Regions from separate parts of the Mesorhizobium sp. M4B.F.Ca.ET.143.01.1.1 genome, predicted to be linked through region 1. Evidence: predicted binding sites of a transcription regulator. Region 1 holds the regulator's gene; each other region holds the start of a gene.
What was found. Region 1 encodes HrcA, which represses chaperone genes, less so after heat shock. Its sites were predicted from a motif close to GTTAGCACTCNCNNNNNGNGAGTGCTAAC; they were not measured.
Positions count from the first base shown of each region.

Region 2: groES (co-chaperone GroES) is a predicted target of HrcA. The motif match lies at 6,114-6,142, and genes of this name have one in related genera.
Region 3: EN786_RS35520 (co-chaperone GroES) is a predicted target of HrcA. The motif match lies at 6,470-6,498, and genes of this name have one in related genera.

Region 1 is NZ_SRSR01000023.1:10,579-18,507, reverse strand. Features, by position in the region: gene EN786_RS32910 (sorbosone dehydrogenase family protein) at 1-988, opposite strand, end outside; gene EN786_RS32905 (hypothetical protein) at 1,103-1,300, opposite strand; gene hrcA (heat-inducible transcriptional repressor HrcA) at 1,378-2,460, opposite strand; gene rph (ribonuclease PH) at 2,597-3,313, shown strand; gene EN786_RS32885 (VOC family protein) at 3,498-3,908, shown strand; gene rdgB (RdgB/HAM1 family non-canonical purine NTP pyrophosphatase) at 3,908-4,555, shown strand; gene hemW (radical SAM family heme chaperone HemW) at 4,557-5,714, shown strand; gene EN786_RS32870 (low molecular weight protein tyrosine phosphatase family protein) at 5,774-6,094, shown strand; gene EN786_RS32865 (EamA family transporter) at 6,223-6,660, shown strand; gene EN786_RS32860 (hypothetical protein) at 6,734-6,928, opposite strand; gene rsmI (16S rRNA (cytidine(1402)-2'-O)-methyltransferase) at 7,093-7,929, shown strand, end outside.
Region 2 is NZ_SRSR01000009.1:67,577-75,505, reverse strand. Features, by position in the region: gene EN786_RS22195 (alanine racemase) at 1-681, opposite strand, end outside; gene EN786_RS22190 (D-arabinono-1,4-lactone oxidase) at 678-1,958, opposite strand; gene EN786_RS22185 (MFS transporter) at 1,972-3,153, opposite strand; gene EN786_RS22180 (TetR/AcrR family transcriptional regulator) at 3,283-3,909, shown strand; gene EN786_RS22175 (LysR family transcriptional regulator) at 3,916-4,812, opposite strand; gene EN786_RS22170 (SDR family oxidoreductase) at 4,920-5,681, shown strand; gene EN786_RS22165 (hypothetical protein) at 5,678-5,917, opposite strand; gene groES (co-chaperone GroES) at 6,204-6,500, shown strand; gene groL (chaperonin GroEL) at 6,570-7,929, shown strand, end outside.
Region 3 is NZ_SRSR01000037.1:4,277-12,205, forward strand. Features, by position in the region: partial or broken gene EN786_RS35465 (ATP-dependent DNA ligase) at 1-706, shown strand, start outside; gene EN786_RS35470 (DUF892 family protein) at 784-1,293, shown strand; gene EN786_RS39590 (DUF982 domain-containing protein) at 1,763-2,296, shown strand; gene EN786_RS35480 (DUF982 domain-containing protein) at 2,314-2,601, shown strand; gene EN786_RS35485 (Hsp20 family protein) at 2,904-3,380, shown strand; gene EN786_RS35490 (Hsp20/alpha crystallin family protein) at 3,475-3,984, shown strand; gene EN786_RS35495 (DUF982 domain-containing protein) at 4,357-4,734, shown strand; gene EN786_RS35500 (hypothetical protein) at 5,071-5,286, shown strand; gene EN786_RS35505 (DUF982 domain-containing protein) at 5,370-5,690, shown strand; gene EN786_RS35510 (usg protein) at 5,674-5,952, opposite strand; gene EN786_RS35515 (hypothetical protein) at 5,976-6,317, opposite strand; gene EN786_RS35520 (co-chaperone GroES) at 6,652-6,966, shown strand; gene groL (chaperonin GroEL) at 7,029-7,929, shown strand, end outside.

The DNA of each region.
Region 1 (7,929 bases):
CGCGCGCGCCCGCGTGTCGCGGGTCCTCGTTGGCGCCGATATAGTACCAGGGCCAGCCGTAGAAGCCGCCCTGCCTGACCGTCGTCGCGTATTCGAACGGCACGTTGTCGCCGAGTTCGTCGCGCTCGTTGACGACGCACCAGAGCGCGCCCGTCTGCGGCTGCACGGTCATGCCGGAGCAGTTGCGCAAGCCGGTGGCGAAGCTGCGCCGGTTGCTGCCGTCCGGATCGAAGGCCAGCACGTCGGCGCGGCCTTCCTCCGGGCCCCAGGTGGCGCCGAGCGGCGCCGACGTCGCCCATTGCTCGAGCCCGCCTTCAGGCTCGGCGGCCATGTCCTCGGCGACGTTGGAGCCCGATCCGACCGACAGATAGAGCGTCTTGCCATCAGGCGAAAAGGCGATGTCGCGCGTCCAGTGATGGTTCGCGGGGATTTCCGGGACGATGGTTTCCGGCATGCCTTCGGCCTTGAGGTCGCCGTCGCGATAGGCGAAGCGCACGACGCTGTTGCTGTTGGCGACATAGACCCATTGCGGTTTGTCGCCCGGCGGATAGAAGGCGATGCCGTAGGGCCGGGTCAGGCCGGTGGCAAAGATCGCCTCCTGCGCCGGCCTGGCGCTGCCTTCGGCGAGGCGATAGACGCGGATCTGGCTGGCCTTGCTGTCGGCGACGAACAGGTCGCCGTTGGGCGCCGCGCGCACGACCCGCGGATTGTCGATGCCCGACGCGACGAGTTCGATGGAAAAGCCTGATGGCACGAGCGGCCTGGCGCCTTCCGGCCGATCCGCCACGCCGGCGCCGTTCGACACGGAGCGGCTGACATAGGGCTTTTGCAGATCATCCGGCCTGATCAGCCGGCGCACGCCAGGCCTGTCGGCCTTCCAGTCGCCGAAGGCCTTCTTGCCGGTCAGCACCGGCTCGCCGGCCTGCTGGGCAGAGGCCGTCGTTGCAAGCAGCAAGGCGGCAGCCGCAAGGCCGGCAAATCGGATCATCCTGGCCTCCAGGGGTTTCGGCGCCGCACGCGGCGCCGTCGCGAATAGTGAACGGGCGGATGCGGCGGTCGTTCCGCCTGGGACATCAGGCACACGCCGATTTGAGGGATGGTTTCAGCTGCCTTCGGCGTAGAAATCATCGTCCAGGCGCTTTTCCAGCTCGACCAGATCGGCCGGCAGCGGCAGGCCCATGGCGCGCAATTCCTGCAGCTTCTCGCGCAGCTGCTCCTGAATCTCGTGCTGGTCCTCGGGCTGGTTGACCATTTCCTCGAGCAGCAGGCTGATCTGGGCCTTGAGCGATTCCAGCGCCATTCTTTTGCTCCCTTGCTGCTTGTGCCTTCCACGGTGTGTTGAGATCCAGGTCAGGCCGGTCTCACCCGGATCACACCTTACCGCAACATGCGCGAAATCAGCTGCGCGGTATAGTCGACCATCGGCACGATGCGGGCGTAGTTCAGCCGCGTCGGGCCGATGACGCCGAGCGCGCCGACGACGCGGGCATCCTTGTCGCGATAGGGCGCCACCACCAGCGACGAGCCCGACAGCGAAAACAGCTTGTTTTCCGAGCCGATGAAGATGCGCACGCCCGGCCCTTCCTCGGCGAGATCGAGCAGCTGGATCAAGCCGTCCTGCGTCTCCAGATCCTCGAACAGATGCCGCAGCAACTCGATGTCGGCCTGGGCGGTGACGTTTTCGAGCAGATTGGCGCGGCCGCGCACGATGAGGCGCGCCGGCAGGCCGCTTTCCGCGCCGGCCCAGACGGCGAGGCCCTTTTCGACCAGATCCTGCGACAGCGTGTCGAGGGCCGCCCTGGTCTCGTCCTTGATGCGGGCGATCTCGACGCGCGCCTCGGCCAGCGTGCGGCCGCGGATGTGGGCGTTGAGGAAGTTGGACGCCTCGTGCAGCTGCGAGACGGTGGTGCCGGCGGGCAGGTCGACGACGCGGTTCTCGACATCGCCGTTCTGCGACACCAGCACGGCCAGCGCCTTGGTCGGCTCGAGCTGGATGAATTCGATGTGCTTCAGCGCCACCTCGTTCTTGGCGGCGAGCACCAGGCCGGCGCCGCGCGACATGCCCGACAGCATCTGGCTGGCCTCGGTCAGCATGTGCTCCAGCGACGCGCCGGAGCCGGAGGCGCGCACCTGCGCCTCGATGATGCGGCGCTCGTCGTCGGAGAGGTCGCCGAGCTCCATGAAGGCGTCGACGAAGAAGCGCAGGCCGGTCTGCGTCGGCAGGCGGCCGGCCGAGATGTGCGGCGCGTAGATCAGGCCGAGATGCTCGAGGTCGCTCATCACGTTGCGGATGGTGGCGGGCGACAACGAGGAGGGCAGGATGCGCGACAGGCTGCGCGAACCGACGGGCTCGCCATCCCTGAGATAGGATTCAACGATGCGCCTGAAGATGTCGCGCGAGCGCATATCGAGCGATTGAAGCACGGGCGACTGCGATGCCGGATCGACTGCCTTGGTCATTCGAGCCAAAAACCTCCGGTTCAAATATAGACTTAGCCGGTGCCCGCGCAACCCGGTCCATTTTCCTTTGCGCCATGCGCCGCATGCGTCTACAAGCCGGCCACGAATCCTTAAGAACCAGAGACAAGAGGCCTCGATGCGCCCCTCCAAACGCCAATCCGACGAAATGCGCGCCATCTCCTTCGAGCGCGGCGTCTCCAAGCACGCCGAAGGCTCGTGCCTGGTGAAATTCGGCGACACGCATGTTCTGTGCACGGCCAGCCTGGAGGAAAAGGTGCCGGCCTGGATGCGCAATTCCGGCAAGGGCTGGGTGACGGCCGAATACGGCATGCTGCCGCGCTCGACCGGCGAGCGCATGCGCCGCGAGGCCTCCGCCGGCAAGCAGGGCGGCCGCACGCTGGAGATCCAGCGGCTGATTGGCCGTTCCTTGCGCGCCGTGGTCGACCTGCAGGCGCTGGGCGAACAGCAGATCACCGTCGACTGCGACGTGATCCAGGCCGATGGCGGCACCCGCACCGCCTCGATCACCGGCGGCTGGGTGGCGCTCCATGACTGCCTGCGCTGGATGGAAGCCCGCCAGATGGCCAGCGTTTCCAAGGTGCTGAAGGACCACGTCGCGGCGATCTCCTGCGGCATCCATGACGGCCAGCCGGTCATCGATCTCGACTATCTCGAGGATTCCTCGGCCGGCACGGACGCCAATTTCGTCATGACCGGCAAGGGCGGCATCGTCGAGATCCAGGGTACTGCCGAGGGCGAGCCGTTCTCGGAGGACCAGTTCGCGGCGCTGATGAACCTGGCCAAGAAGGGAATTTCGCGCCTGGTGAGTTTGCAGCAGATGGCGGTGGCGTAGGTTTTCGAATGCCGAGCCTGGGCCCCCCTCTCTGGCCTGCCGGCCATCTCCCCCTCAAGGGGGGAGATTGGAAGCTTCCACGCCGGCCCCCATCTGGCTACGCCGGTGATTGGCTGAGGCAATCGATACAGCCAATCTCCCCCCTTGAGGGGGAGATGCCCGGCAGGGCAGAGAGGGGGGCTTCGTGATACCCTCCGCGATCCTTGAATCGGCGCTCTACGTCACAGACTTGCATGGCGCCGAAGCCTTCTATTCCGACATCCTCGGCCTCGAACTGATCGCCAGGGTCGAAGGCCGCCATGTCTTCTTCCGCTGCGGGACCGGCGTGCTGCTGCTGTTCAACGCCGAGGCGACCAAAATCCCGCCGGCGCCGGACGCCAGGCTGAAGGTGCCGGCGCATGGCACGGTGGGCGAGGGCCATCTCTGCTTTGCCGCCAGCGCCGACGAGATCGCCGGCTGGCGCGAGCACCTCGCGGCACGGAACATCGCCATCGAAAGCGACTTCGAATGGCCGCAAGGCGGGCGCTCGATCTACTTTCGCGACCCCTCGGGCAATTCGATCGAATTCGCCGAGCCAAGGATCTGGGGCCTGTGATGCATTCTTTGAACGGACACAAGATCGTCGTCGCCAGCCACAATGAGGGCAAGCTGCGCGAGTTCGCCGACCTGATGGCGCCGTTCGGCTTCGAGGCGAAATCGGCCAAGGAATACGGCCTGCCCGAGCCGGACGAGACCGGCACGACGTTCGAGGAGAACGCCTACATCAAGGCATATGCCGCGGCCAAGGCCACCGGCCTGCCGGCACTGTCCGACGATTCCGGCCTCTGCGTCGACGCGCTCGACGGCGCGCCCGGCGTCTACACCGCCAACTGGGCCGAGACGCCCGACGCCAGCCGCGACTTCGGCATGGCCATGCAGCGCACGGAAGTGGCGCTGCAGGAGGTCGGCGCGGCCGAAGCTGCGCAGCGCACGGGCCGTTTCGTCGCGGTCATCTGTCTGGCGTTTCCCGACGGCGAGGCCGAATATTATCGCGGTGAGGCTGAAGGCACGCTGGTGTGGCCGCCGCGCGGCACGCTCGGCTTCGGCTACGATCCGGTGTTCCTGCCCAATGGGTTCGAAAAGACCTTCGGCGAGATGAGCGCCGAGCAAAAACACGGCTGGAAGCCGGGCCAGCCGACGGCGCTGTCGCACCGCGCCCGCGCCTTCCAGAAATTCGCGCGCGCCAGGTTGGGATCGGCCTGAGATGCTGCTCGACCGCAGCCCCGGCTTCGGCGTCTACATCCACTGGCCGTTCTGCGCGGCCAAGTGCCCCTATTGCGACTTCAACAGCCATGTCCGCCATCAGCCGGTCGACCAGGAGCGTTTTGCGCGCGCGTTCGCGACGGAGCTGGCGACCATGCGCGCCCGCACCGGACCGCGCGAGGTGACCAGCATCTTCCTCGGCGGCGGCACGCCGTCGCTGATGAAGCCGGAGACGGTGGCCTCCGTGCTGGATGCGGTGGCGAGGAACTGGACGGTGCCTGATGGCATCGAGGTGACGCTGGAGGCCAACCCGTCCTCGGTCGAGGCCGAGCGCTTCCGCGGCTATCGCGCCGCCGGCGTCAACCGCGTGTCGCTCGGCGTACAGGCGCTGAACGACAAGGACCTGCGCTTCCTCGGCCGGCTGCACAATGTCGAGGAGGCGCTGCATGCCATCGGGCTCGCGCGCGAGATCTTTCCGCGCCTCTCCTTCGACCTGATCTATGCGCGGCCCGACCAGACGCCGGAGGCTTGGCGAGCCGAGCTCGAGCAGGCCATCGGCCATGCCGCCGACCATCTGTCGCTCTACCAGCTCACCATCGAGGAAGGCACGCCGTTCCACGCGCTGCACGCGGCGAAGAAGTTCACCATTCCCGACAACGACCATGCCGCCGATCTCTACGCGCTGACGCAAGAGGTGACCGCCGCGCATGGGCTGCCGGCCTACGAGATTTCCAACCACGCCAGGCCTGGCGCGGAAAGCCGGCACAATTTGACCTACTGGCGCTACGGCGAATATGTCGGCGTCGGCCCCGGCGCGCATGGCCGTTTCGTCGAGAACGGGCGCCGCACGGTCACCATCGCCGAGAGGATGCCGGAAACCTGGGCAAATCTGGTCGAGGCCAAGGGCCATGGCGTCACCGGCGGCGAGATTTTGACGCGTTCCGAGGAAGCCGACGAGTTCCTGTTGATGGGGCTGCGGCTGGCCGAAGGCATCGATCTTGCGCGCTACGAGGCGTTTTCCGGACGCGGCCTGTCAAGCGCGCGACTGGCGGTGCTGCAGGAAGAGGGGCTTGTCGCGCCGGTCGGCAATTCCCGGCTGCGCGCCACGACGGCCGGCATGATCGTGCTCGATGCCGTGGTGGCGGACCTGGCGCGCTGAGCATGATCCCGAAAAGTGGAAGCCGGTTTTCGGACAAGATCATGCTTGAGTAAAAGCCCTTGAAGAACATCCTCTTCGTATGCGGCCAGAACCGCTTGCGCAGCCCGACGGCCGAGCAGGTGTTTTCCAAACGAAGGGATATCGAGGTCGCCTCGGCCGGCACCAATCACGATGCCGACAATCCGCTGACGCATGAGCTGGTCGCCTGGGCCGACATCATCTTCGTGATGGAAAAGGCGCACCGCGCCAAGCTGCAGAAGAAATTCAAGGCGAGCCTGAAGCGGGCAAGGGTCATCTGCCTCGACATTCCGGACAATTACGAGTTCATGGACCCGGAGCTGGTGCGGCTGCTCGAGGCTAAGGTGCCGCGATATCTGTAAAGAAGCGGTGTGCCAGCGCTGATGGCGCAGCCAATCTCCAAGCCCTGCCGATTGCGCTTCTGGTGGTGCGCGTTTCGCGGTATCCGGTTAACGCACTTGCGGACAGAAAACCGACAAGGCCACCCGAAATGAACCTGACCGCTTCTTCCTGGCAATTCTGGGCGCTGCTGTCGGCGGCTTTCGCGGCGCTGACGGCGATTTTCGCCAAGGTCGGCATCGAGACCATCAATTCCGATTTTGCCACCTTGATCCGCACCGCCATCATCCTGGTCGTGCTCGCGGCCATTCTCGCCGCCAGCGGCCAGTTCCAGCCGTTGGCATCGATCTCCGGAAAAACGTGGCTGTTCCTCGGTCTTTCCGGATTGGCTACCGGCGCCTCGTGGCTCTGCTATTTCCGCGCGCTGAAAATCGGCAACGCGGCGCAGGTGGCGCCGATCGACAAACTAAGCGTCGTGCTTGTGGCGGTGTTTGGCGCGGTCTTTCTCGGCGAGCGCCTCTCCGGAGCGAACTGGCTTGGCGTCGGCCTTATCGCGGCGGGGGCGGTGCTGGTCGCCTATCGGGGCTAGCGGCACGCCTTCGCGGCTGTTCCTGGTTTCGAGACGGGTGATGAAAATATCGAAGCGATTGGGCATCGTCCGGTCAGTGCTCCGTCGTGCTATCGGTTGCGGCCTTGAGCCTGGTCTTCGGCCGGCGGCGCAAACGCCGCTTGCCGGCCTCGGTTTTACCGGCGGCGTCATCGGCGCTGGCCGGCAGGCACTTGTTCCTTCGCATGGCGAAACGCTTGCGGCCCGCATAATAGGGCTCGAAAACGTCCTGAATCTTCAGGCTATCCATCCTGTGCCTCCCCGAGACTCACACATGCGAGACTCACGGATAAAATTCGCCGGTGACGGTTTCGTTCCGCACTATGGCAAAGGCATGGCGGGCGACATTACTTCGTCGTCACGTTTTGCAACCGGGCATCAGCCGTGCCAAACAGGCTGCATGGAGGACCAAGGGTGACCGGCGACAAACGCAGCTATGTGATCGGGCAGACCGAGATCGCGGCGCGGCCGCTCGCGCCGGCGCTCTATCTGGTGGCGACGCCGATCGGCAACCTCGCCGACATCACGCTGCGCGCGCTGGAGACGCTGGCCGCCGCCGACATCGTCGCCTGCGAGGACACGCGCGTGTCGCGCGTGCTGCTGGAGCGCTACGGCATCCGCCGCCGCACCACCGCCTATCACGATCACAATGCACCCGAGGCCGGACCGAAGCTGATCGCGGCGCTCGAGGCCGGGCAGAGCGTGGCGCTGATCTCGGACGCCGGGACGCCGCTGGTCTCCGATCCCGGCTACCGGCTGGTCGGCGAGGCGCTCGACCGTGGCATCCGCGTCGTGCCGATCCCCGGCCCGTCGGCGGCGCTGGCGGCGCTGACCGCGTCCGGCCTGCCTTCCGACGCCTTTCTTTTCGCCGGGTTCCTGCCGGTGAAGACCGGCCAGCGGTTGACGAAACTTGAGAGCTTCAGGCAGGTGCCGGCGACGCTGATCTTCTTCGAGTCGCCCAGGCGGCTGGCCGAGACGCTTGCGGCGATGGCCGAGGCGCTGGGCGGCACACGCCGGGCGGCGATCGGCCGCGAGCTGACCAAGGCCTTCGAGGAGACGCGGACCGGCACGCTGCGGGCTCTTGCCGAGCACTATGCGGCGGCCGACACGCCCAAGGGCGAGATCGTCATCTGCGTCGGTCCCGCCGAGGCCAAGGCCGACGAACCTGAAGACATCGACCGGCTGCTGTTGTCGCTCGCCGCCGAAATGCCGGCCTCCAAGGCGGCAGCGGAAGCGGCGAAGATGACCGGC
Region 2 (7,929 bases), on a different contig from region 1:
CAACGCCGTCTTCGAGCCGCCTATGTTCAGGATGCGCCGCTGATCCTCGCCGAGGCTGTCGGCGAATTCCTCGGCCAGCGCCTGGGCTTTCCTCAGCGCGCCGCCCTGGCCGCCGAACAGGCCGGGGATTTCCGGCGCGTGCGCCTCGTAGGCCATGATGCCTTCGCAGCGCAGGCCGTTCGGGATGGTCAGCGCCTTTATGTCTTCGGGGCTGGCGAAGCCGCCGCGATGCAGCCCGACATCGACCTCGAAGGCAAAGCGCAGGTCGGTGCCAAGTTCGGCCGCCAGCCCGCCATACTCGGCCAGCCGCTGTTCGGTGTCGATCAGCCAGCAGACGCGCGACCAGCCGGCGCCTCCCTTGGTGAGCGCGCCACTCGCCGCGCCGACCGGCATCGGCTTGCCGTAGAGCAGATCCGCCTCGGGAAAGGCGTCGAGCACGGCCTGCGTAATCGGCGGATGGAAGGTCATGAAACGGCTGGAGCCGAGCCCGCCGGCAATATGCTGAAGCAGCGGCATGCAGGCGAGTGACTTGTCGACCAGCCGCACGGCGAGGCCCGGCGCCAGTCTTTCCTTCACCAGCGCGATGTTGCGGTCGAGCCGGTCGCGGTCGAGCACGAGCGCGGGCTGGAAGATGCCGGCTTGCCTCAGCGCCTCGGAGAGATCGGCGAAATAGGCGCTCATGTGTCGATGCCGAACAGGCTGGCCATGTAGGGCGACACGAAGCGGTTTTCGGGATCGATATCGCGCCGCACCGCCATGGCGTCATCCCAGCGCGGATAGAGTTTCTTGAAATCCGCGGCCTTCAGGCTGTGCATCTTGCCCCAATGCGGCCTGCCGCCATACTTGCGGAAGATCGGCTCGGCCGCCCGCATGAAGGGCTCGGGATCGTTGGCCGCATCGTGGTGGATGGCGATCGAGCAGGTGAGCCTTTTGTGGAAGGGCGAAAGCCAGAATTCGTCCGGCGCAACCGAACGCACCTCCATCGGGAAGTAGACTTCCGGGAAGCGCTTCTCGGTGAGCTCGATGATCTCGGCCAGCGCCTTCGGCCCCTCCTCGAACGGCAGGTGATATTCCATCTCGTTGAACTTGGTCTGCCGATCGCTGGCATAGACGTTGAGCCAGTCCTGCACATAGTCCTCGGCCGGCAGCTTGGCGATCGCGCCCAGGATCAGCCGGCGGCGCAGCGACGGCAGCCAGGCGAGCGCGATGCGCAGCTTGCGCAGCGTCGCCAGCCCCGCCTCGTCCTCCTCGGTCGGTCGCGCGGTGGTCGCGGCGTCGGAGAGATCGCTGGCGATGAACTGCGCGTAGCCGGAGAACGGTATGTAGTAGAACTCGGCCGAACGATGCGCAGCCATCATCGTCTCGAAGTCTTTCAGCATCTCGGCGATCGGCAGCACCCATTTGCGGCGGCGCAGGCGGTAGGTCGGCATGTTGTTCATCGTCACTTCGGTGAGGATGCCGAAGGCGCCGAGCGCGACGCCGGTGGCGTGGATCATGTCCTGGTCCCCTGCCCGGCTGTATTCGCGCAGTTTCCCTGTCCCGTCGACGAACTGCAGCGTCTCCAACTGCGTATGGTAGGCGCCGAGCTTCGGGCCGGAGCCATGCGTGGCGGTGCCCAGCGCGCCGCCGATCGCCTGCTTGTCGATGTCGCCCATGTTGGGCAGGCCCTGGCCGATGCCTTGCAGCAAATGCATCAGCGGGCCGAGCCTCGTGCCGGCTCGCAGCCGCGCCCTGCTGGTCGCGGCATCATGCGAGACCAGCCCCTCGATCTTCTCCATCGAGACGATGGTGCCGTCGGACTTGACCAGCGGCGTGAAGGAGTGGCCGGCGCCGGCGACGCGCAGCGGACCGGGCGCGATGCGCACCAGATCGGCAAGCTCACCGGCATCGGCGGGAGTGGCGATCAGCTTGGGCGCGGCCTGCACCAGGCCCGACCAGTTGCTCCAGGCGTTCGGCATAGCGCTTCTCCGCTCAGGCGACGGCGCGGCGGCGCCGCGTCACGAGGATGAACAGGCCGAGCAGCGCGACGCTGGCGGCGGCGCTGGCGGCGGCGAATTCCGGCACCGGCCGGAAATCCTTGTCGATCAGCAGCGAGGCGGCAATCGGCCCAATCGCCAGGCCGAAGAGCTGGGCCGCCGGCACCAGAAGCACCGCGGTGCGGGTCTCGTCGGCGGTGATCGCCAGGCGGATCTGGTAGGGAACGATGAACAGCAGGATGAAGCCCATCGCCAAAGCGGCGACCCAGAATATCGTCAGGCCAGGTCCGCTGGCGAAAATCAGGGAGCAGACAAGAGCGACGGCGCCGATGGCGGTGATCGCCAGGCGATAGTCGAGGCGCGCCTCGAAGACCGTCGCGGTCAGGGCGCCTACCACCTGAGCGGCGAGGCTTGCCGACACCATCAGGCCGACCGTGCGGCCGTCGATGCCGAACTGCGCCCCGAGCGGCTCGAGGAAGGCCCAGATCGCGCCGAAGAACATGAAGTAGCAGAAGATCGAGAGCAGCGCGGCGATCGATCCGGGCGTCAGCACATTGGCGAAATGCTCTTCCTTCGGCAGGTCGGCATAGTCGTCCGGCACGATCCAGGCGACCGCCAGCGAGGCGAGGCAGACCACGCCGAGGGCGAGGAAGCCGCCGGACGCGCCGGCGACCGGGACGACATAGAGCGCCAGGGTCAGCGCCAGCGCGCATTGCGCCAAGGTCTGCACGGTGACGAAATAGCCGCCGATGCGCTCGGCCCGGCGCGACCGGGCGATCAGCTCGGTGGCGACGGCGACCAGCCCGCCCTCGGCAAGCCCGGCCAGGCTGCGTGCGCCGATCAGCGCGTTGGCGCCGGCGGCATAGGCCGTCCACCAGTTGGCCGCCGCCAGCAGGAGCAGGAGGATGGCGCTCTTCCAGCGCATGTTGCGGGCCGACAGGGCCATGGCCACGACGCCCGAGCCGACGGCGATGGCGATCATCTCGGCGGTGGCGACCAGCGCCAGCTCGTCGCCGGTGACATGGCCTTCGGTGTAGAGCGCGCCGAGCAGCACCGGCTGAAGCCCGAGGATCAGCAGGCCGACCGAGCCGATCCACAGCGCCGAAGCGAGCTGCAGGCCGCTTGGATTGCCGACCAGCCAGTCGCCGCCGTCCGTCTCGCCGGCTTGTGTAACCAAAGGCGCCTCCTCAACGTCCTTGCCGCATCGCCAAAAAACTGACAATCTGTCAGCATTTCTGGAAACTGATAGTTAATCATGTTTCTTGTCAACCGGAATTTTGGACCTCTCGCGAGAGGATCGGGCGCAATGAGCGAAGCAAGGCGATTGGCGACGGCGCCCAGGCGCAGGCCGAAGCAGGAGCGCAGCCGCGAACGCATCGACGCGATCCTTTCGACGACCATGCGGCTGATCGGCGAGAAAGGCATCGACGCCGTCACGATGAAGGAAGTGGGTGCGCTGGCCGGCGGACCGATCGCCACCGTCTATCACTATTTCCCCAACAAATCGGCAATCCTGGCGATGCTCTACGAGCGCTTCGCGGAGGAGAGCCGCGCGCGCTTCGGCGCCATCATCGCCGGGATCCGCGGGGTGGACGATGTGACGTCGGCCGCGGATCGGCTGCTCGACGACTACTACAGCCGCGTGGCGGCGGATCCGGCCATCCAGGACCTGCAGAACGCGATCCAGGCCGACAAGGCGCTGCAGAACCTCGACATCGCCGAGACCAGGCAGCAGGCGAAAATGTTCTGCGACCATGTCGGCCCGATGCTTGAGCCGGAGCGGCGCGAGGCGTTCGGACGCGTGGTTTTCCTGGTCTTCCAGCTTGCCGGCGGCGTGGTGCGGCTGGCGCTGACGCAGGATGAAGCGGAGAGCCGGCGCACGATCGATGACTACCGGTCGATCATCCACACGCAGTTGCGGCTGTTCCTCTGATCGGCGTCAACGATCCAGCTTTGGCCCAAGAATCTCCACCAGCCAGTCGACGAACACCCGCACCCTTGGCGAAAGCTGGCGGCTGCGCGGATAAAGGACCGAGATCGGCGTCGGCGTCGGCGGATTGTCTGGAAGCACCTCGACCAGACGACCGGCCTCGATGTCATCGGTAAAACGGCGACGCGGTGCCTGGTAGAGGCCGAAACCCTGGAGCACCAGCGTGGCGGCCGTGTCGGAGTTGGAAACCGTGACCCGCGACGGCAGCACGATCTCGCGCACCTTGCCGTCGACGGTGAATTCCAGCGGCATCACCTGCCCGGTGCGTGACGAGACGAAGCCGATCATCACATGGCCAGCCAGCTCGTCCAGGTCACGCGGCAGGCCCTGGCGCTCGACATAGTCGGCGCTGGCGAGCGTCGCCTCGCGCGCGATGCCGATGCGGCGCGCGATCATGTCGCTGTCCGGCAGCGTGCCGGCGCGCACCACGCAGTCGACGCCCTCGCGCACGAGGTCGACGAGGCGGTCGCCCTCGCCGATATGCAAGCTGAGCCCAGGATAGCGGGCGAGCAGCGCCGGCAGTTCCGGGATGACGACGGTGCGAGCCAGGTTGCCGTTGATGTCGATGCTGAGCCGCCCACGCACCTCATGCGCGCCGAAGCCGCCCTCGGCATCCTCGATGTCGGCGAGGATGCCGATACAGCGCTGGTAATAGGCGTCGCCGTCGAGCGTGGTGGTGACGTGGCGGGTGGTGCGCCGAAGCAACTGCACACCCAGGCGCTCCTCCAGCTGCTTGATCGCGGCGGTGGCGCTGGAGCGCGGCAGACCGAGATCGGCGGCGGCAGCGGTGAAGCTGCGCCTTTCCACGACGCGGGTGAAGAGCCGCATGCTGTCGAACCTGTCCATCAGCGATTGTTCGCACAAGCTGAATAGTGTTGGCAATCCGTGCCCGATTATATCGTCCAGCAAGGCGAGTATATGCATCTCCATCCAAAACAGAAGGAGTTCTCGCCATGACCACTCGGCCCATCGCTCTCATCACCGGCGGCAGCCGCGGCCTCGGCCGCAACACTGCGCTCAGCCTCGCCCGCAAGGGCGTCGACGTCATCGTTACCTATCACTCGCGCGCCGACGAAGCTGAGGCGGCTGTCGCCGAAATCGAGGCTGCCGGCGGCCGCTCCGCAGCACTCCAACTCGACACCGGCGGCATCGCCACCTTCCCCGCCTTCGCCGAGGCGTTGAAGAAGACGCTGGAGGAGACCTGGCAGCGCGACCGCTTCGACTATCTCGTCAACAATGCCGGCACCGGCCTGCGCAAGATGATCGCCGAGACGACCGAGGAGGAGTTCGACACGCTGATGAACACCCACCTGAAGGGCGTGTTCTTCCTCACCCAGGCGCTGCTGCCGCTGATCAATGACGGCGGCCGCATCATCAACATCTCCAGCGGTCTCGCCCGCTTCGCCGCACCCGGCTCGTCGGCCTATGCGATGATGAAGGGCGGGATCGAAGTGTTCACCCGCTATCTCGCCAAGGAACTCGGCCAGCGCGGCATCACCGCCAACACCGTGGCGCCGGGCGCAATCGCCACCGACTTCAACGGCGGTCATGTGCGCGACAATGCCGAGATCAACCGCATGGTGGCCGGCGTCACCGCGCTCGGCCGGACCGGCGTCGCCGACGACATCGGGCCGATGATCGCCTCCCTGCTGTCGCAGGACAATCGCTGGGTCAACGCCCAGCGCATCGAAGTCTCGGGCGGCATGAATATCTAGGTAACCTGGCGGATCAGCCCTTCGAAGCCGTCGGCGAGATTTGAATTGCCGGCGGCGACGAAGCTCGAAAGGCGCCTGGCTCGCCCAGGAGTCTTGTTGGCATCGAGCAGCACCGCCCTGCCTTCATGCATGACGAAATCGAACTTGCCATAATCGAAACCAAGTTCACGCCTTATAGCGCGAAGCTCGTCGGGAACCGGAACAGGTTCGCGGCGGATCGTATCGTCGCCGTTCACGAGACTTTGCGGAGAGCGATGCCCGCTGCTGGTGCTGCGCGCGCCGAGGCGTTAAGGGGCACCGATATATTCCTCCGCGATCCCGTCGGCGAAAGACCGCGTTCCTCGTGCGAATGCGGGTCGGGAAAAATTTCGCGCGGTTCGCTCCTTGCGCGCGCCTTGACTCTCGAAACCCTCCGGCCTATCTCAGCGCCACGTTAGCACTCGCCTTGCGTGAGTGCTAACTCATATCCGGCTTCGCCGGATGGAGGAACAGTTCTCACCGTTCTCATCGAGGAAGACACTAATGGCAAAGTCCAAGTTCCGCCCGCTTCATGACCGCGTGGTCGTTCGCCGGGTCGAATCCGAATCCAAGACCGCCGGCGGGATCATCATCCCGGATACGGCGAAGGAAAAGCCGCAGGAAGGCGAGATCATCGCCGTCGGCTCCGGCGCCCGCGACGAGGCCGGCAAGCTCGTGCCGCTGGACGTCAAGGCCGGCGACCGCATCCTGTTCGGCAAGTGGTCCGGCACCGAAGTCAAGCTCAATGGCGAAGACCTTCTGATCATGAAGGAATCCGACATCATGGGCATCATCGGCTGAACATCGGCCTCACCGTCAACTGAATCTTGAATCTGCGGGTTCGACCCGAACCCCTGACAGGAGCTTACAATGGCTGCAAAAGACGTAAAGTTTTCCCGTGATGCCCGCGAGCGCATGCTGCGCGGCGTCAACATCCTCGCCGACGCGGTGAAGGTGACCCTCGGCCCCAAGGGCCGCAACGTCGTCATCGACAAGTCGTTCGGCGCCCCGCGCATCACCAAGGACGGCGTCACCGTCGCCAAGGAAATCGAGCTTGAGGACAAGTTCGAGAACATGGGCGCGCAGATGGTCCGCGAAGTCGCTTCGAAGACCAACGACATCGCCGGTGACGGCACCACGACGGCGACCGTTCTGGCGCAGTCGATCGTCCAGGAAGGCCACAAGGCGGTTGCCGCCGGCATGAACCCGATGGACCTGAAGCGCGGCATCGACCTCGCCGTGACCGAAGTCGTCGCGGCGCTCGGCAAGGCCGCCAAGAAGATCAAGACCTCCGAGGAAGTCGCCCAGGTCGGCACGATCTCGGCCAATGGCGACGAGTCGGTCGGCGCCATGATTGCGGAAGCGATGCAGAAGGTCGGCAACGAAGGCGTCATCACGGTTGAAGAAGCCAAGACCGCCGAGACCGAGCTCGAAGTCGTCGAAGGCATGCAGTTCGACCGCGGCTATCTCTCGCCCTACTTCGTCACCAATGCCGACAAGATGGTTGCCGATCTCGAGGACGTCTACATCCTCCTCCACGAGAAGAAGCTCTCCAACCTGCAGGCCATGCTGCCGGTGCTCGAGGCTGTCGTGCAGACTTCGAAGCCGCTGCTCATCATCTCGGAAGACGTCGAAGGCGAGGCCCTGGCCACGCTGGTCGTCAACAAGCTGCGCGGTGGCCTGAAGATCGCCGCCGTCAAGGCGCCGGGCTTCGGTGACCGCCGCAAGGCCATGCTGGAAGACATCGCCATCCTCACCGGTGGCCAGGTCATCTCGGAAGACCTCGGCATCAAGCTCGAGAACGTGGGCCTCAACATGCTCGGCCGCGCCAAGAAGGTGTCGATCTCCAAGGAGAACACCACCATCGTCGACGGCGCCGGCAAGAAGGCCGAGATCCAGGGCCGCGTCGCCCAGATCAAGCAGCAGATCGAGGAGACCACCTCGGACTACGACAAGGAGAAGCTGCAGGAGCGTCTCGCCAAGCTGGCGGGGGGCGTCGCGGTGATCCGCGTCGGCGGCGCGACGGAAGTCGAGGTCAAGGAAAAGAAGGACCGCGTCGATGACGCCCTCAACGCGACCCGCGCGGCCGTGGAAGAAGGCATCGTCGCCGGCGGTGGCGTGGCCCTGCTGCGCGCTTCGGGCAACCTGAAGGCCACCGGCGCCAACTCCGACCAGGCCGCCGGCATCAACATCGTGCGTCGCGCGCTGCAGGCTCCGGCCCGCCAGATCG
Region 3 (7,929 bases), on a different contig from region 1:
CTCGATTGGACAGCCAAATATCGGGACCTGGCCGAAACCGCGAGAGGGCTGAACGTCCGGAGTGCGATCATAGATGGAGAAATTATCGTGCTGAACGACGCGGGCGTCTCCGATTTCGGAGAACTGCGCAAAGCCATCACCGGGCGCCAGCACGACCTCTATTTCGTGGCCATCGATCTCTTGCATCTAAACGGACACGACCTGCGCGACATGCCTTTGATCGATCGCCGGGAAATCCTTCAGGCAATGATTCCCGCGGGTCAACACATCCAGTTCAGCGAGGCGCTTCCGGGAAGCGGCGCGGCCGTATTCCTCCTTGTGGATCAGGCCGGCCTTGAAGGGTCGTTTCGAAGCGCGGGGATAGTAAGTATCGCTCTGGTCCGTCGACCAACTGGCTAAAGGCCAAATGCTACGTCGAGAAGGAGATGGACATCATCGGTGTGCAGCGGGAGGCCGGAAGCCGGCGATGGGGCTGATGGCGGACAACGGCCGCTACATGGGCGGCGCCTTCGTCACCTTCAAAGCCGACAAGCGGCAGGCGCTGTGGGACCGGGTCGCGGCCAGGACCGGCGCTCCCTCACCGAAGGGCCTCGCCAAGGAAAAGGCTGAGTGGCTGAGACCGGGGCTGGTCGGCCGCGTCAAATTCCTGAAGGGGGAGGAGAAACTTCGCCACGCCTCGCTGAAGGATTTTTGGGAAGCGAACTAGGCTCGCTTCGGCGGTGACCTACAGGAACAAACCGCATCAGCAGACGTTTGGCTCCGATCAAATCATGGAGACAAGCAATGTCCGAATCGCGCGAATGGCTGATCCAATGGCTGAGGGATGCTCACGCCATGGAAGAACAAGCCGAGACCATGCTATCGGGCCAATTGAGCCGCATCGAGAGCTACCCCGACCTCAGCGATAGAATCCGCATCCACCTGGAAGAGACCAGAGAGCAGGCCAAGCGGTTGAGAACCTGCCTGGACGGTCTTGAAGAGGGGTCTTCCATGCTCAAGGACGCCGGCGGCAAGCTGACCGCGATGGCGCAGTCGCTCAGCGGCGTGTTCGCCGGCGACGAGGTCATGAAGGGATCATTGGCCAGCTACACGTTCGAGCACATGGAAATCGCTTCTTACACCATCCTCATCGCTGCTGCGAATGCGGAGGGCGAAGCCCAGATCGTCCGCGTCTGCGAGCAGAATCTGCGGGAAGAGGAAGCGATGGCTGAGTGGCTGAAAAGCAACCTGCCACAAGTTACGGAAATGTTCCTAGCGCGGACAGCGGCCGATCGCGACAGCGCCAAACGCTGACTCTGGTGCAATCGGCGGCTTGGTCAAGCGGATGCTAATATATTCGACTTGTCGGAAAATTGTTCGGAACCGAAATTGCCGCGTCGCGCTTATAGGACAGTGGCAACCCTCATTCTCTCGGGTCCGTGGCCACGAATGAGAGCGACCCGTCGCTTTGTGGAAGACGACGGGCCGCCTCAGACTTTTCTTCACTTGGAGATGGCTGCAACAAATCGGCTTGGACCGTTATTCCGTCATGAAAAACGTGGATGACTTCCGCAGCCAGGGCGTTTCGGTGTTCCCTATCTTCCTCGACCGTGCGCAAGGCCGTGTGTGGACCCGTTCAAGACCGTGCTCGGACCGGGCAGCGATGCCGAACACGCGCCCACGCCGCAACGGCTCGACCTTCTGCCAATAGGCGAAGGGGTGCAGAACCAGCCAATTGGCCTTGGAGGCCAACCTTTTCGTTCTTGGCTCTTTCGTTAATGGAATGGACTACCTACCGGCAGATACGCTTGGCGAGGCGTCGGCGCTCATCGGCACGCTCGACGAAGACCCTCCCCGAGCTCGCTTGCGACATTATCGAGAGCTAGGTTCCCAGAAATTTTGCGACTGTGATCATCCGATCTTGACGCTGGAAATCGGCCGCAGGTCGCCGCCGTTCGTTGGGGCGACCATCGTCAACAACCCGAAATCGTTCAAAGAATTGGAGGTTTCTATGAGCGAGAGAACATTCGAAAGCCCTGTGTTCGTGAGAGCCGCGGAAGGTCTCATTCAGGAAATAGCCTGCCTTGAGGATGCCTTCGATTTCCTTGATGAATGGCCCTCGCACCGGCGCCGCATAATCTATGAGACCGCGAAGCGGGCATGCTGCCGCGCCTTCGACGGCAGCGTGCCTTTGCAAGTCGCCCGCGACGCGTTCGCCGGCTTTGCCCGGTCGGTGAAAATCCTCGAGGATGTTACAACGGCGATGCCCTGGATGGCCGGCGCGAAGATGGGCCAGACCGGCGGCGTTGCCGCCTGACTGTTCGGAGGGAGGAAATGATGCTTTCCCAGCCTTTCGAAAAGCCCGTTCGCGTTTGGGTCGGGCTTGGTTTTCCGCGGCAGTTGAACTCCGTTGTCGATGCCTACCAGTTCGTCACGGATTGGTGTGGCAACAGTCCGGAGCAAAAGGCGGCGATCCGCGCCTGCAAAGCCGCGCTGGCCGGCGACATCGACGCAGAGACCGCGCGCGGCATTCTCGTGCGGTTCGCGGGGAAGAAGGACATCCTGGTGGAAGACGGAACGATGACGCCAGTCAAAACCACGGGGAGACCGTTGCACGTCTGATAAGCAATCGACCTCGGGGCGACGGCCATTCGGCCGCCGCCCCGAGGTCACCAGCCGCAATGCGCCGCAATCCCGTGGCGCGGCATAGTCTTGAAGATCGATACCTCTCCGCCTTGGCATTCCGCCAAGACCTTCCCGAGCGGACTAAGCAGGCAGACTGCCTTTCAGACCTTGAATGGCGAAATCGCCTAACTAAATCGTAAAATGCCGGAGGCCCATTTAGGGGACCGGCCTGTCGGACGGATGCAAGAAGGCGTCCGACAGCAAGCTTGTACCCATGTTGCTCAAAGGAGGATGTGGCTATGAGAAACACTTTCGACTTCACCCCCCTGTTCCGGTCGGGCATCGGCTTCGACCGAATGTTGAACGCGCTCGAAGCCGCGAGCCGTGTGGAGACAGTCGACAACTGGCCTCCCTACGATATCGCCAAAAAAGGGGAGGACGACTACCGCATCACCATGGCGGTGGCCGGCTTCTCGCAGGATGAGCTGGACATCACCCAGGAGCACAACATGCTCATGGTGTCCGGCCAGAAGCCCGCGGAAGACAATGCCGAATACCTGCACCACGGCATTGCCGAAAGGGCCTTCCGTAGACGGTTCGAACTGGCTGACCATGTCAAGGTCGTGAACGCCAGCCTCGTGAACGGTCTGCTGACGATCGATCTCAAGCGCGAGATTCCTGAAGAGATGAAGCCGCGCCGCATCGAAATCGGTAGCGTCAAGGCAAAGCCGAAAGCCGAGGCGAGGCAGATCGAGGCCGACACCCAGGCTGCCTGACGCTGTCCGGTGACCGACTGGACAAGGCGCCGGACGATGGGCCCGGCGCGCCGGAAAGTATTGTAATCCATGACCGAACAGAAGGAGACGACATATGAGTGTCCGTGATCTTATTCCGTGGAGCCGTGGCAATGGCGACCAGCTTCCGAGCGTCTTTCGAGACAATGATCGCGATCCGTTCCTGTCCTTGCATCGCGAAGTGAATCGATTGTTCGACGACGTGTTCCGTGGCTTTGATTCCAGCCTGCCGGCCTTTGGCAGGGCTTCTTCCTTCGGCGGCGGCTGGCCGAGCGTCGAGATTTCCGACGGCGAGAAGGCGGTCAAGGTGACCGCCGAAGTACCCGGTCTGGAGGAGAAGGACATCGAGGTCCTGCTCGACGATGGCGTGCTGACACTGAAGGGCGAGAAGCGCTCGGAGATGGAAGATAAGGACAGGCAGTTCTCGGAGCGCTACTACGGCCGCTTCGAGCGCCGTATCCGCCTCGGTTACGAGGTCGAGCAGGACAAGATAGACGCCCGCTTCAACAACGGTGTGCTGACGGTCACGCTGCCGAAGACCGCGAAAGCGCAGTCCCAGGCGAAGCGCATCGAAATCAAGCACTGAGGCAGTTGGGGCGGCGGCGGATTGAGCCGCCGCCGTCCTTCGCCAATCGGGGAGGGATACAATGATGCAGAACGCCACGCAGATCGCATCGGAACTGTCACGCGGCAAGGGGCATGGTCGTTGTCTTCGTGACAGGAAGCCCAGACCAGATCCTCCCACCCTCGGTTCAGGGCGGCAAGCTGCGAGCCAAAGGAAAATGAATTGGGCGCGGCTAGCCGGCACTGCGGATTTCTTCGGGCGGAGGGTCATTGAATCGGAAGCCAGTCAAACCGCCGCGGAAGGGTGGAAACCCGGTGTGCCAATCTCTTGAACTCAAAAGAGGCACTTCCAATATTTTTTCTGTGACCCGTCGCGTCACAGCGGAAATTGTGCGTGTCCTTGCACGGCTATTCCCGCGAATGGGTCTCGTATGCGCTCCACGGCCAGAAGGAGGTTGCTATGGAAAGTGGAACGTTCAAGCAGCCGATTTTTGTGAGGGACGACGGCTTCGTTCTCCGAAGGATCGACTGTGTTATGGATGCCATAGAGTTCCTTGAGGAATGGCCGGTCGAAAGACGTGGCCTTCTTCACGCGGCGGCATCTGAAACGTGCTGTTCCGCTTACGACGGCGGGAAGTCTGTCGAGGCGGCACACAAAACCTTTACGACTTGGGCTCGCAGGGTCGGGGTTATCGAGGATGTCCCCGTGGCGCCGTCATGGATGACAGGGCCGAAGATCGGCGCGGACCACTCTTTGGAAACTGATGCCTGAAATTCGCAGCGGCGGTCTCCGTACCGCCGCAGCATCCGGTCGATCGCGAAAAGGATCAGTCCAAGCGGAGAGCGACATGGCCTCGGATCTCTCTGATCATCTGAAACCACGACGAAGCGCCAGTCCTTGGAGCGCTGGCTGGGAATGCGAGTTGGCAAGGAAGAAATTGCCCCCGCCAGATAGGCTTCCTGCCGATGCGGATCGGGACCGGGCGACCAGCCCATGGATGCGATGCCCCGTAGCTGCTAGCCCTACGCCCTTGACCCAGATGGCGTCGAGGATGCCATCGAGAAGCCCGTGGTGGCGTCCGTTTCCGGACATGGAGGGAGGTCAACGATGATAATGACACGTGAGGACGTTGTCTCGGTCCTTGGGCCGATGGACGAAACGCTCATCGCCGATATCTTGTCCACCGGCGCCTCATTCGAGGAACTCAGTGAGGCCTGGGCCTGGCTCAACGGCGATGAGGCGCTGATGGGCGAAGGACGGCCGCTGCCGGGCACGCGCGTCGCCGAACTGATCGACCTCCTTGATGCCGACAAGGACGATTGAGCGCTCCGATGCGGCAAGAGCTCCTTGGCGCCCCGAGCAGGACGATTGCTTGCTGGCAAAAGACGTGAAAAACGGAGGAAGTGATGAACGACGTTCGTTTTCCCGAACCTGTTACCCTGGAATTTTCCCCCGCCTCGCGCAAGGTCGCCAGCAGCTTCGAGGCACTGGAATGCCTGGACCAGCAGTGGCCCCATTGGGCGCGCGGAGGGAGTTGGCGTGCTGCCGCGCGCGCCTGCCGCGACGCGCTGGACGGATGGCGCAGCGCACGCGATGCGCACAAGGCCTTCCTCAGGGCGGCAAGGCGGGCTGGGTTGGTTCTGCCGGCAGCGCGCGCTCCTCGCAAGTCAAGCCAACCACGGATGATCGGCGCCCTGCGGCCCGAGAGCTTCATTGGATGGCAATGACCCCGTCGACGGCGCGCCATTCCGACGGCTTGATCAGCCGGTGGTGGGCAACGCGCACGGAGTGCAGCGCGCCGTCCAGCTCGCTTTCCCAATAGTCGAGAAAGCCTTTCAGCTCCGGGAAGTTCGGCGCAAGATCGTATTCCTGCCAGACATAGAGCTGAAGCAGGCTCGGGTGGTCAGGAAAATGGTAGTGGATTTCGGCCGTGGTCAGGCCGTAGCCTTCCATCTGCAGGAGGAATTCCCTGCTGACCGCAGTGACCATATGCGTCTCCTTGACTTACGACATCAGGCGTCCAGGCGGTCAGACATGTGCCTGTGGCCACTCTCAGCCGGGATCGGGCGGTTTGCGTCGTCCAGCCGGCATAGGGCATCCATGATCTGATCGAAGGTGATCGTCTGCTCGGCTCCCGGCGGTCGGCGCAGCGTCGGAACGGATTCCACCGCGCAGGCATCCGAGGCCCAGGACGAGAGGATCGCCCGCTTCTCCTGAATGTCGAGCGTATCCTCCTTAAGGACGTCGTCTGGATGGGTGAAATGGCGCGCCGGCGACAACAAACGGTCGAGCGCGAGGTCGGATGTTTCGGGAACAAGAGAAGGAATGATCGGCTTGGGATTGTGTCGGTCCATCGTGGTCCTCCGTCTTTCCAAAAGCTCCTTTGTCAGACTCCTGTTTTGAGGCCATCGCCGGCGGCGAGGGCTCGGATTATTTTGTTCCTTCGTCGGAAAATTCAAGCGGGAATGCGCGGCTGTAATCCAAATTAGCCACATGTTTTCATGTCACTAGCACTCGATTGGTGCGAGTGCCAAAAAATTCTGCCGAACCTCTTGAAACCGAAAAGTCGCAGAACTAGCTCGATATGCGCGCGATGCCCGCGAGGGTCGCCGCACCCCGCACCGATCCGATATTGCCGGTCCGGTGTGGAAGAACCTCAAAAATCTGTTTGTCCAGAAGGAGAACGATATGGTGTTCCGTCCATTGCATGACCGTATCCTGGTCCGCCGCATCGAGGCCGATGAAAAAACGGCCGGTGGCATCATCATCCCCGACACCGCCAAGGAGAAGCCGCAGGAGGGCGAGGTCATCGCCATCGGACCTGGTTCGCGAGATGAGAGCGGCAAGCTCACGCCTCTCGACGTCAAGGCGGGCGATCGCATTCTGTTCGGCAAGTGGTCCGGCACTGAAATCAAGCTCAACGGCGAGGACCTGCTCATCATGAAGGAAAGCGACGTGATGGGCGTGATCGAGAATGCTGCGGCGGTCAAGAAGGCCGCCTGACCGGGGCTTCGATAGAACCCTCAATCAAGTCAATGAAAACTGCCCAGACAAGGAGTGATCCAATGGCTGCCAAGGAAGTCAAATTTCATTCCGATGCCCGCGAGCGCTTGCTGCGCGGCGTCAACATCCTCGCGGACGCGGTGAAGGTGACCCTCGGCCCCAAGGGCCGCAACGTCGTCATCGACAAGTCGTTCGGCGCCCCGCGCATCACCAAGGACGGCGTCACCGTCGCCAAGGAAATCGAGCTTGAGGACAAGTTCGAGAACATGGGCGCGCAGATGGTCCGCGAGGTTGCCTCGAAAACCAACGACATCGCCGGCGACGGCACCACCACCGCGACCGTGCTTGCCCAGGCGATCGTTCGCGAAGGCGCCAAGGCGGTTGCATCGGGCATGAACCCGATGGACCTGAAGCGCGGCATCGACAAGGCCGTCGAAGCCATCGTGGTTGAGCTGAAGACCAATGCCCGCAAGATCACCAAAAACGACGAGATCGCCCAGGTTGGTACGATATCGGCTAATGGCGACGCCGAGATCGGCCGCTTCCTTGCGGAAGCCATGCAAAAGGTCGGCAATGAGGGCGTCATCACGGTCGAGGAAGCCAAGACCGCCGAGACCGAACTCGAAGTCGTCGAAGGCATGCAGTTCGACCGTGGCTATCTCAGCCCGTATTTTATCACCAACCAGGACAAGATGCGTGTCGAGTTGGAAGAGCCCTATGTGCTTATCCACGAAAAGAAGCTGTCTAATCTGCAGGCACTGCTCCCGGTGCTGGAGGCTGTCGTTCAGTCATCCAAGCCGCTGCTGATCATCGCCGAGGATGTGGAGGGCGAAGCGTTGGCGACACTGGTCGTCAACAAGCTGCGCGGTGGCCTGAAGGTCGCTGCCGTCAAGGCGCCCGGCTTTGGGGATCGTCGCAAGGCGATGCTGGAGGATATTGCCATCCTCACCGGCGGGACCGCGA